DNA from 2 places in the Vibrio sp. 2433-A1 genome. Region 1 is predicted to be linked to the other one. Evidence: riboswitches for the same ligand, from Rfam matches in the RefSeq annotation. Region 1 holds a riboswitch; the other holds the start of a gene.
What was found. A riboswitch is a leader RNA that binds a small molecule or an ion and turns the genes downstream of it on or off. The one in region 1 is predicted to bind lysine.
Positions count from the first base shown of each region.

Region 2: another riboswitch for lysine. It lies ahead of ACU01J_RS06455 (Na+/H+ antiporter NhaC family protein); the one in region 1 lies ahead of lysC (lysine-sensitive aspartokinase 3).

Region 1 covers NZ_JBRESC010000010.1:127,694-133,905, reverse strand. The annotation lists gene thiQ (thiamine ABC transporter ATP-binding protein) at 1-404, shown strand, start outside; gene yjgA (ribosome biogenesis factor YjgA) at 610-1,137, opposite strand; gene pmbA (metalloprotease PmbA) at 1,246-2,589, shown strand; gene lysC (lysine-sensitive aspartokinase 3) at 2,747-4,099, opposite strand; lysine riboswitch at 4,213-4,389, opposite strand; gene ACU01J_RS12135 (pyridoxal-phosphate-dependent aminotransferase family protein) at 4,613-5,734, shown strand; gene ACU01J_RS12130 (PglL family O-oligosaccharyltransferase) at 5,780-6,212, opposite strand, start outside.
Region 2 covers NZ_JBRESC010000005.1:52-6,263, forward strand. The annotation lists gene tnpA (IS200/IS605 family transposase) at 10-456, opposite strand; gene ACU01J_RS06455 (Na+/H+ antiporter NhaC family protein) at 626-2,227, opposite strand; lysine riboswitch at 2,342-2,523, opposite strand; gene ACU01J_RS06460 (H-NS family histone-like protein) at 3,091-3,498, shown strand; gene ACU01J_RS06465 (inosine/guanosine kinase) at 3,612-4,916, opposite strand; gene ACU01J_RS06470 (hypothetical protein) at 5,116-5,385, opposite strand; gene mnmA (tRNA 2-thiouridine(34) synthase MnmA) at 5,559-6,212, shown strand, end outside.

The DNA of each region.
Region 1 (6,212 bases):
AGCTGAGCTATGAGCAGCAACAGCAAGTGGAATTGGCTGCGGCTCAAGTGGGGGTTGATGAGTATCTGGATCGATTACCTGAGCAGCTATCGGGGGGGCAGCGTCAGCGAGTGGCGTTGGCTCGTTGTTTTGTTCAGCCTCATACGACGTGGCTTTTGGACGAACCTTTCTCGGCGCTAGACCCAATTTTGCGCGAAGAGATGCTGTCATTGGTGGCTAAGTTAGCCAACGAGAGAAATATCACGGTATTGATGGTGACGCACCATATTAGTGATGCGAAGGCGATAGCTTCTGACTTTATTTTCGTTGCCAATGGTCAGGTCGAAGTGGCAGGCGAGATCAGCCAACTATCCTCTGAGCACCCAAATTCGATTTTGAGTCAATTTGTCAGAGCCGGCGAATGAACTAAGCAAAGGGTTAGTCATTCCCTAGACTGACGAAGGAAGGAGTAGGGAATTTCATACAGTTCTCGACTTGCTGGAAGAGATCCTCTACAAATTAATTGAACATAAAAAGGGTTGACGTTTTCACGGCAACCCTTACTTTTTCTAGCTTCTAGCTTCTAGCTTCTAGCTTCTAGCTTCTAGCTTCTAGCTTCTAGCTTCTAGCTTACATCTCTTCTTCGTTGAGTGCTTTTAGCACTTGGAAGATCTCACGGAAAGCTTTTGCCGGTTTACCTGACGCCTTTTCTTTCGCCGCTTGGCGCGCAAGCTGGCGTAGACGTTGGCGATCAGCACTTGGATATAGTTCCACTGCATCACCAATCGCACTATCGCCTTCTTCTACGATACGGTCACGAAGTTGCTCTAACTTGTGCAGTTCCGCAGTTGCTTGTGAGTGCTTATTGCGTACTTTATCTAATGCCGCTTGCAGAGGCTCAGTCTCTTCAAAGCGCATCAGCTTACCAATGTACTGAAGCTGACGACGACGTGCTTCGTTTTTAAAGCGTTGTGCGTCTTTGATTGCTTCTGCTAGGTCTTCGCTCAAAGGGAACTTTTCTAGTACAGACGGCTTCAGGCTTACGAGCTCTTCACCAAGCTTTTGTAGCTCTTCCATGTCGCGTTTCAATTCGGTCTTACTGACCCAAATGATCTCTTCTTCCTCTTCCCATGGCGCTTTTTGATTCTTACGTGCCATTTTTCTGCCTTAATTTGAACATCTATTTCTCTATTTTAACAAGAATCGTGGGGAGAAAGCGAAATTCTTGTTATTCTAATGGCAATTGATCTTAAGAAATAAGCAAATATGGACGTAAGACAGCAAGTGGCTCAACAACGTGTTGAGTTGGAAAGCGCAGTAGCAAAAGCGTTAGAGATGGCCGCAGAGAAATCGGATGCGGCAGAAGTTGCCATCAGCAAGTCAACTGGCTTAAGTGTTTCAACCCGTATGTGCGAGGTAGAAAACGTTGAGTTTAATAGTGATGGCGCACTTGGTATCACTGTTTATCGTAATCAACGCAAAGGCAGCGCTTCAACATCAGACTTGAGTGAAAAAGCAATCCAACAAACGGTACTTGCTGCTCTCGATATTGCTCAGTATACCTCTGAAGATCCATACGCAGGCCCAGCACCGAAAGAGTTAATGGTGCAAGATATCCCTGATTTAGATTTATTCCACCCAGATACGCCAGATCCTGATTATGCTGCGCAAGTCGCGATTGCGGCTGAACAACAAGCCCTATCGTACAGCGACAGGATTAAGCAAAGTGACGGCGCCAGCTACGACAGCCACTATGGTCTGAAAGTATATGGTAACAGTCATGGTTTGCTGGCGAGTTATGCGTCAAGCCGTCATAGCACTAGCTGCTGTGTGATTGGTCAAGGTGCCAATGGCGAAATGGAGCGAGACTACAGCTATACGGTGGCTCGTCATAAAGATGACCTTTGGACTCCTGAATTAGTTGGCCAGAAAGCGGCTGAAAAGACCGTGAGTCGTTTGGATGCGCAGAAACTGAAAACGGGTAAATACCCAGTGATGTTTGCCGCTGACGTTGCGACAGGTCTGCTTGGTCATCTCGTGATGGCGATCAGTGGCGGTAACCTTTACCGTAAATCGTCATTTCTATTAGATCACCTTGGTCAGCAAGTGCTACCTGAGTGGTTCAACGTATCAGAGCGTCCACATGTGCTACGCGGTCTAGCATCAAGCCCATTTGATAGCGAAGGCGTGTTTACTCAAGACCGTGAAATTATTACCGATGGTGTTTTGGCAACCTACCTACTGACAAGCTATGCGGCACGTAAGATGGACATGACGCCAACGGGCCATGCTGGTGGTATCCATAACTGGTTTGTTAAGTCGACTGGCCAGGACTTCGACCAGATGCTGAAAGAGCTAGGCACCGGCCTACTGGTGACAGAAGTAATGGGGCAAGGCGTGAATATTGTTACTGGTGATTACTCTCGCGGCGCAGCAGGTTTCTGGGTTGAGAATGGCGAAATCCAATACCCTGTTTCTGAGATCACGATTGCTAGCAATCTAAAAGAGATGTTTAACCAGATTGTTGCGGTCGGTAATGATGTCGAGACACGCTCTCAGATTCAAACTGGTTCGATTCTGCTTGAGACGATGAAAGTTGCTGGTGAGTAAAGGGTAAATCCTGTGTGTTCGCGTATCTTTTGTCGTTCCATAGACTGACGAAGGAAGGTGTAGGGAATCTCTAAAGGTTTTCTACTGTTTCCAACTTTTCTCGGGAATGGCAACAAAAGAAAAGGTTGATGTTTTCGCATCAACCTTTTTTTGTTTTTTAGCCTTCAAACAATTCCGTATGTAGCTTCTGAATCGCTTGTTTAGAGACTGATTCATGGACTAAAAAACACAAGTTGTGCGGGCTTGCACCGTAACAAATCATACGTAGGTTGAAGTCTTCTAATGTGCTAAACACTTGCTTCGCATAACCTTTGCTTTCGCTCATGTTGTTACCAATTAAGGCAACCAGACATAAGTTGTGCTCTACTTCAACAGTACATAACTCTTCAAGTTCTAGGCGCGCTGCTTCAGGAAGTTGTGGAGCGCCGCCAGAGGTGTCTGTTTGATCGAGTGTGAGTGAGACGCTGATTTCTGATGTAGTGATCAAGTCTACAGAAACTTTATGCTTAGCTAAGATTTCAAATACTTTGGCTAAGAAACCGTACGCGTGGAACATTTTTGCGCTACGAAGTGTCACCATAGTTTGGTTGCAGCGAAGGGCGAGCGCACGGAATAGCGGTGAGCTTTCAACTTGATGACGAATCCAAGTACCGCCTTTCTCTGGCTGTTTTGAAGAGCCAACAAAGACTGGGATGTCATGGCGTAGTGCAGGCAGTAGTGTCGATGGGTGAAGAATTTTAGCGCCAAAGTTAGCCATCTCTGATGCTTCGCTAAAGCTGATCTCTGGAATTGGTGAAGCTTTCGCGGCAATGCGAGGGTCAGTAGTATAGATACCCGGAACGTCGGTCCAAATTTCTAAGCCAGATGCTTTCACTGCTTCGGCAATTAAAGCTGCGCTGTAGTCACTACCACCACGACCTAGTGTTGTGGTATTGCCTTGTTCATCCGAACCGATAAAGCCCTGAGTAATCACGACATTCTGTTGGCAAAGTGGAACTAAGCGTTGCTGAGCTAGCTTGCTGATATCGTCTAAAAGGGGCTCGGCTTTGCCAAAGTTACTGTCAGTACGCAACACATCTCGGATATCGAATCGAACGGCTTGGATACCACGCTCTTTCATCAATTGGGTTAGTAAGTGAGTCGACATCAGCTCGCCACATGCGACAAGGTGGTCGGTCAGTTTATGGCTCGATTGAATAGAAGCGGCTTCAGCAAGGCTTGCCACTGTATCGAGAATGGCTGACACTTCACTTGCAGCTTGGGCTGCATCTTCTAGTTGATTCAGAACTGCTTGATGGATCTCAGCCAGTTTAGCCAGTACTTCGCTACGACGAGTTTGATCTTGTACGCCGTTAGCCAATTCAACCAGTAAGTTGGTCACTCCAGAACAAGCACTGCTGACTACGAGTTTAGTATTTGGGTTGCTTTCAATAATAGCGGCACAACGGCTCATTGCTTCAAAGTTTGCAACACTTGTTCCACCAAATTTAGCTACATTAAAACTGCTCACAGCGTTTTCTCCCACGACTTCCTGAAAATATATAATTTGGTAGCTATACCAACATCCAATGTTTACTTTGATGAAGAGAGTTGAGCGAAAGAGAGGTGTTTATTTGAATGGTCTACCTCAGAAGCTCATCATCAGACTGGGCTGATGACAGTCGTAGGGATTCAACCCTAGCAACCGATAGACGTAAGCCACAACTTTTATCTACCTCGGCACTGCTCCCCCTCAATATGTTGTATTGGATTTGCGGTTCCACAACATATCTACCTGGGCAGTGCTCCTCTTCTGCAAAATAATTTGCTATGTGGCATAAATATTCACCACATACTCAGCATTGAACGTTTTTCTGTGACTTATGTCAACGAGAATTTGTAACTTTATCGCGTTTATAAATTAACAAACTTGTGACACTGGTTTGACCTCAAGACTTTGGGCTAATTGCTGGTGGGGGAAATATGCATTAATGTGGTTAAGCAAAATAAATAGAATGAAAAAGTTATTCAAAAGGAGCTGCCAATGACGATTCAAAGTTTTATTCCCCCGCACCGAATTTTAATGGGTCCGGGGCCTTCCGATATCTCTCCTCAAGTGCTGCAAGCTTTGAGTCGTCCTACTGTCGGGCATTTGGACCCATTGTTTGTTGGCATGATGGATGAGCTTAAGTCGCTACTTAAATACGCTTTTCAAACCGAGAATGAATTTACTATTGCCGTATCAGCGCCGGGGAGCGCGGGGATGGAAACCTGTTTTGTTAACCTGATTGAACCAGGCGAAAAAGTTATTGTGTGTCGCAATGGCGTGTTTGGTGAACGAATGCGAGAAAATGTCGTCCGTGCTGGTGGCGTTGCTGAGGTCGTTGATGATGAATGGGGTGCACCTGTATCGGTGGCCAAAGTTGAACAAGCATTGAAAGATAACCCCGACGCGAAAGTGCTGGCTTTCGTCCATGCCGAAACATCAACAGGCGCTTGCAGTGACGCCGAAGCACTTGGCAAATTGGCCAAGCAATATGGAGTGCTGACTATTGTCGATGCGGTAACGTCCTTAGGTGGCGTGCCATTGAAAGTGGATGAATGGCAACTCGATGCGGTTTACTCTGGCAGCCAGAAATGTTTGTCCTGTGTGCCTGGTCTATCACCCGTGACCTTTTCCCCTGCCGCGATTGAGAAAATTCAGTCTCGCACTACACCAGTGCAGAGTTGGTTCCTAGACCAAAGTTTAGTCCTAGGTTATTGGAGTGGTGAAGGTAAGCGTAGCTACCATCATACAGCACCTGTGAATAGTCTATATGCACTGCATGAATCGCTACTTATTCTAAAAAATGAAGGGCTTGAGAAGGCTTGGCAACGTCATCGTGATATGCATGAGCAACTCAAACAAGGTTTGGAAAAGTTAGGCTTTGAGTTTGTTGTTGAAGAGAACTCGCGCTTACCTCAGCTGAACGCGATTTATATCCCTCAAGGTATTCATGACGCGGAAGTGCGTAACCATCTGCTTAATACTTACAACCTAGAAATTGGCGCGGGGTTAGGTGCGCTAGCGGGTAAAGCTTGGCGAATTGGTTTAATGGGTTATGGTGCTCGCGCTGAAAACGTAGCGTTATGTTTACGCGCATTGGAAGAGTCTCTTGCTCAATAGCGTTATGGCATTGAAATAATAAAGGCGACCAAAGGTCGCCTTTATTTATGGTTGCTCTTGCTCGTTTTTAGCCTTTAATACATTGATATTTGGTGGAATATAGGACACTTGTGAAAAGTCTCGCTCAGGGAAGAGAAACTGTGCTTCGCGTCGAATCTGTTCCGCTTTGACTGTTTCGCCTAGCCCCTGATAAGCCAAGATCAAATTGTTGTAAAAAGCCGGGCGAGGCTTATCTTTGATGACTTCCAAAGACCAATCGATATAAGGCTGAATAAATTTGGCCTCTTGCTGGTGCAAACCAATATTGAGATAGGTGCTGAAGATATCCCAATCGAATCTATCCTGCCAAACAATCGGGTTGCTCACCTGCTCCAACAGCTCTGGGTTTTTCGGCTGTGAACGTTCAAATTGGGTTAAGACGTAATTAGTATGCAGCGTCGTAAGCATAAAGAAGCTCACGATGATTGGAATCACTAAG
Region 2 (6,212 bases), on a different contig from region 1:
GGCTCACTGTTAGTTTTCTAACCCCAAACGCATCTGACGCTCTTCTTCTTCCTTTCCAACACGATCTTGGTGCCGGACATACCTACGTATAATTTCCTCATTCATCCCTACTGAATCAACGAAGTAGCCTCTTTGCCAAAATTTGTTACCCCATAATTTCTTCTTTCTTAAATACGGAAATTTGTTGAACAAGCGAATTGCGGTTCGTCCTTTTACAAAACCCATATATGTCGAAACACTCAAGCTAGGTGGCAATCTCACGACCAGATGCACGTGGTCTACTTGAACATTCAGCTCTACAACCTTACAGTTCTTCATATTACTGTAGATATAGATACTTCGGTAAAGCTCCTTACCCAAATTGCCTTTCAAGATTTTCAGGCGGTATTTTGGCGTCCAGACTATGTGGTACTGACACCTATAATATACGTGTGAGGCGGATTCATATTTGCTCATGTTCTTTATTTCCTTCATTTGCTGGTTACAACCGAGGACATCTTGAACATGAGCGTTCTTCGGGCATAGCCCAAAGGAACGATCACCACCTTCTAAAGAAGGTGGTTTAAGGTTAGAAAATAAAAAGGGAGCCGAAGCTCCCTTTATCATTACTATTTATACGATGTCGTTATGCGTTCTGACAACTAGCCATTTTTGACTTTGACAGTACCGAAAGCAGTACACAAACGGCAATAAATGCAGCCATTGACGCGGCGAATGAAATACCAATTGATGCTGTCATACCCAACGTAATGAAACCGATACAAGAAACAGCAGCAACGGCCAATGCATAAGGCAACTGAGTGGATACGTGATCAATATGGTTACAACGCGCCCCCGTCGAAGACAAGATCGTTGTGTCTGAAATTGGCGAACAGTGATCACCAAATACCGAACCCGCAAGTACCGCACTTAACATAGGCAGCATCAGTGCAAGGTCCGTAGCCCCAGCCATGTCTCCTGCGATTGGTAACATGATGCCGAAAGTCCCCCATGAAGTCCCAGTAGAGAACGCCATAATCCCAGATAGCAAGAACAAAATAACAGGAAGCCAATGTGGGTTGATGTTACCTTGTGCCAGTGTTGATAGGTATTTACCGGTGTTCATGTCACCGATAACAGAGCCAATAGTCCAAGCAAAGACTAAGATCAAAATAGCACCGAGCATTGATTTTGCACCGATCCACAGCGTTCGTGAAATCTCTTTCGCCGCGATTCCCTGTTTAAGCACAGTAAATAGAGCAAAAGCTAAACCCACTAGACCGCCATAAATCAATGATGTACCCACATCGGTATTCTCAAACGCACCCAACATGTTGAATTCGATACCGTCCGCAGCAAGTGCTTGGCCTCCGGTGTACATCATCGAAGCAATGGTCGCAATGATGAGGAAAACGATAGGCAAAATAAGATCAGATACCTTACCGCCTTCGCTTTCTTGAATATCCAGCTCTTCGTTTAGTTCATGTGCTTCTTCTGAATCTTCAGCTTGATCATTAGCAAAACCATGACCACGAGATGCGGCAATTTCATGCTCACGCATTTTGCCAATATCTAAGCCAAACCACGCAACAGCGAACACCATAAGTAGCGCGAAAATTGCGTAGAAGTTCATCGGGATAAGACGAACATAAGCCCCAAGAGCTGAATATTCCGTAATACCATGAGACACTAAGATGCCACCAATAATAGTCATGATGTATGCACCCCAGCTTGACGCAGGCATGATCACACACATAGGTGCAGCAGTAGAATCTAGAATATAAGCCAGCTTAGCACGTGAGACGTAAAAACGGTCAGTAACAGGGCGTGAGATCGCACCTACTGCAAGGCTATTAAAGTAATCGTCAACAAAGATGAACACGCCTAAGAAAGCAGCCAGAAGTTTAGAACCTCGCTTGCTCTTAACTCGTGTTTGAGCCCACTCAGCGAATGCTCGCGTACCACCTGACAATGTTAGCAGTGCGGTCATCATACCAAGTAGTAATAGGAAGCCAACGATACTCATATTCCAAGTGTTGATACCGCCATCTTCAACAAATACGCTAGATACCGTTGAAGCGACGTAGCCAAGCGCACTGCCGAATGAATAGTCATTCAGTAAAATAGCGCCAAGAACAATACCAACACCCAGTGAAACAAGTACACGGCGTGTAATGATAGCAAGACTCAAAGCCACAATAGGCGGCAATAGAGATAAAGGAGATGATGCAAAATCAATTAAATTCATGATCTTCAAAAACCAGTAATAAATGGTTAGAGATCTACTGCAGACTCATTGAAGGAACTCTTTTCCTAACAAATAAGCAAAAAGAAGCGACGGAAAAGCGATTGCTTATCCCAGCCCTACAGTAGCGCTCCATAGTTTTACAAATTATAGACTATGGCAGTGTTATCCCTTTCGAGTATAACCCCAGCGAACGTTTTTGATATGAACATTCACTTCGGCGAAATACCCTTTCCTGTTTACTCATTGGCATCACCCCAGTAAACATTACTTATTTATTCCGCGCCTCTACCGCGAGCGATGGAATTTTAAACCATTGAAAAATCATTTTAACAACAATTTAACCAACACTACGCATTAGGTTCCGCCCATTGTACTTATCTCGGTTACCATTTCAACATATCATTCCATTTTTATTGTTAAAGTTATTGCTAATAGCTAATGCTTAAGGTTGCACTGCCATTGAATAGTCATCCTTGCTTAGAACGAGTGTGTTTCGGTTTAAATTTAATCCATAGAATATCATTCCATATAACAAGTTTCGTACTCCATTGCTCAACTTCTTAGAAACAGATAACGTTCGATTCAACTGACTTTAACAACAATACCCACACAAAGCATATTGTCAGCCATATAAGTTAGAATCATTTGATAAATATTGATCACGATTTATATGAAACTAAAGTAACAATGTACATTGTTACTCCTTACAGTTAGCTCATTAATACAAATTAGATTTAAATTACGGCGTTAAACCAATTAAATAATACAGAAATAGCTATTTAAATCTATTTCTGTGATTGTATTATTTATTTCCACAGTTTATTATTCATATATCGGCAACTTATATATGAAGAGATGAATAAATGTCGGAACTAACAAAGACACTGTTAAACATTCGTAGTCTACGTGCATTTTCACGTGAACTAACTTTAGAGCAACTAGAAGAAGCTTTAGATAAACTGACTATCGTTGTAAGCGAGCGTAAAGAATCTGAAGAAGCTGAGCGCGCTGCTGCTGCAGAGCAAGAAGCGAAACTTGCTGCAATTGCAGAGCAGATCTCTAAAGATGGCATTGATGTTGAAGCTTTGATTTCAGCTTTATCTGGCGAATCAAAAACTAAGACAAAATCTAAGCGCGCTCCTCGCCCAGCTAAATACAAATATGTAGATACAACGGGTGAAGAGAAAACTTGGACAGGCCAAGGTCGTACACCTTCAGCAATCCAAGAGCAATTAGATGCGGGCAAATCTCTAGAAGATTTCCTAATCTAATAGTACTAATCCGTATTAATAAAAAAGCGCCTTTATGGCGCTTTTTTTTTATTACCTTAAAATTCAGAAAAGCCCCACAAAAGTGAGGCTCTATTTATTGATGCGTTATTGAATTAACGTTCCCAATATGCTTCTTCCAAGCTATCTTCACGCTCTGGCAATCCACGAGATAAGCGTGGAGAGTGTTGTACCAACACTTCATAACTTGCTCGATTAGAATATTTACATACCTGAGAGAAAGAAGAATAAGTCAGGTAAGAATGCGCATGTTTACTTGAATTAGGCACGTTCTCTCTATGATATTTATTCGCTGCCATATCGTGTAACAGCGCTGATAGCGCCGCATCACCTGCACCATTGGTGTTTTTAATCTTCTCTGGACCACCCATATAAGGTGCAATATGTGAATAGACTTTAATTGGGTTCTCACACAGCTCTTTCGACGCAGGGCGACTGAATTCGTAACGGTTAAACTCTGCAATGCTACCCGGTAATAGTGGCAGAGAGGTTTCACGTTTCGCAGACTCTTCAGTGTAACCTGCCATGAACAGACCTACAGGGCCGGCTGTACAAAGCACAAGGTCAACCCACTCTAGCGCCTTATCTGAAGCCGCCAATGGCTCTGACTCACCTGTCAGTGCTTCCGCTTCATCTTCATTCATCGCAACAACAGAAACGTGATCGCGCAAGAAATCCTGCCAGAATTTAGGATCGTCTTGAATCACGAATTTTGTACCTAAAGTCAGTACAACTGGTACATCATGTTTTTTTGCGTACTCAATCGCTTTCATTGTTGCTTCCGGCATTGGGTCGCCTTCTTTGCAACGAACCAAATACGCAGTTAGCACCAACGCTGATGCATTTTTGAAGATTTTCTCTGGAATACTTTCTGGCTTCAGTTGGTTCATCTGACCTTCACTGATTGCAAAAGTACGCTCGCCATCTTCAGTAATCAGCGCAAAACAACGACCAATCGCCCCTTCGACACCTTGAAGGTGGTTGAGATCCATACGGCTAGAAGTGTTACATAGGTAGCGGTAGCCATAGCTGCCAATTTTAATGTCTTGGCTCATTACACCGAGCAGTGTTGAGCGATCATCAGCTAGCACGGAGTAGTTATGAAGTGTATTACCAATAGTACCACCAGCGTATTCATTGGTGATCAACGCACTCTCTTTTAATTCGTTGTAAAGCGCTTCAGCTGTTGTGTCGTCAATGACTAGAGAGTGTCCCTTACTCAGATTGTATTTTTCGATCAGTTCACTGCTTACTTTCGCTTCAATATCAACCAGAGTTTGATCAATACCGATAATATGCGTACGTGACATTTTTTTGCTTTCTTGCGACTGGCTTACAAGCGGATCGCGGGCATGAACCGGAAAATAATGCTTAGATTTACGTTGACCAGGAAATTTCATAACTGTTTTTCTGCCGTAAAGGATTCTGAATAAGGGATGAAAAGAAGCCGGATTCTACCTTGCGGATGTGGGTGCGGCAATAAGCGCAAGTATAGCAAACGTTTGCAAAGCTAATAATTTTGCTAGCGATTTAAGGTGTAATAAATAAGAAGAGAAAATATTCGTGAGAGAGTCCAATTGCTCACCCACGAATTAAGGGTTACTCGCCTTCCATAAAGCTAAGGTCTGGTAACGAATCTAAATTTTCAGAATAACGTTTTAAATCAAACTCACTGTCATTTTTCATCACATCAAAGATTTCAATCGCAACTGCGCAAGCCATCATCGCTACTGCATCTTCACGTGGCGTGCCGGTCATCATCAGGCGCATTAGTGTTTCTTTGGTTTTCATTGGATTACCGTCAGCAAGTTGGTTTTCGATCACTTCAACTAACTGCTCTTCACCCATCATCTGATTTTCATCAGTCATATTATTTTCTCGTAGTGACTTGAATTCCGCTTACTATGCCATATATAGGCACTCTATACTTGTAAAACCGCAGATATAGTAAAAATTGCAAGTGTGATTTCCGTCTCGGATCTGTCCCACTGCTACGCTTTCTGATAAAATCTGCGTCCAGTTAATTTAAGTGGTGTTTAGTAATGTCTGACAACTGTACTGATAACAGTCAAAAGAAAGTCATCGTTGGCATGTCCGGCGGTGTTGATTCATCGGTTTCTGCTTACCTTCTCAAACAACAGGGCTACCAAGTAGAAGGCCTGTTCATGAAGAACTGGGAAGAAGATGACAATGAAGAGTACTGTACAGCAGCAGAAGATCTTGCCGATGCGCAAGCCGTGTGTGACAAGCTAGGCATTCATCTCCATACCATTAACTTCGCTGCAGAATACTGGGATAACGTATTTGAGTACTTCCTTGCGGAATACAAAGCAGGCCGTACACCTAACCCCGATATTCTGTGCAACAAAGAGATCAAATTCAAAGCATTCTTAGAGTTTGCCGACGAAGTTCTTGACGCTGACTATATCGCGATGGGCCACTATGTTCGTCGCACCTTCCCTACAGCAGAAGAGCAAGCAGCGGGTGAAAAGCCGAAGATGCTGCGCGGCCTTGATGGCAACAAAGACCAAAGTTACTTCCTGTACACACTAAGCAGTGAGCAGGTGGCACGCAGCCTATTCCCTGTCGGTGAACTGGAGAAGCCTGAAGTACGTCGTATCGCGGAAGAGCAAGATCTCATCACCGCGAAGAAAAAAGACTCTACCGGTATCTGCTTTATCGGTGAGCGCAAATTT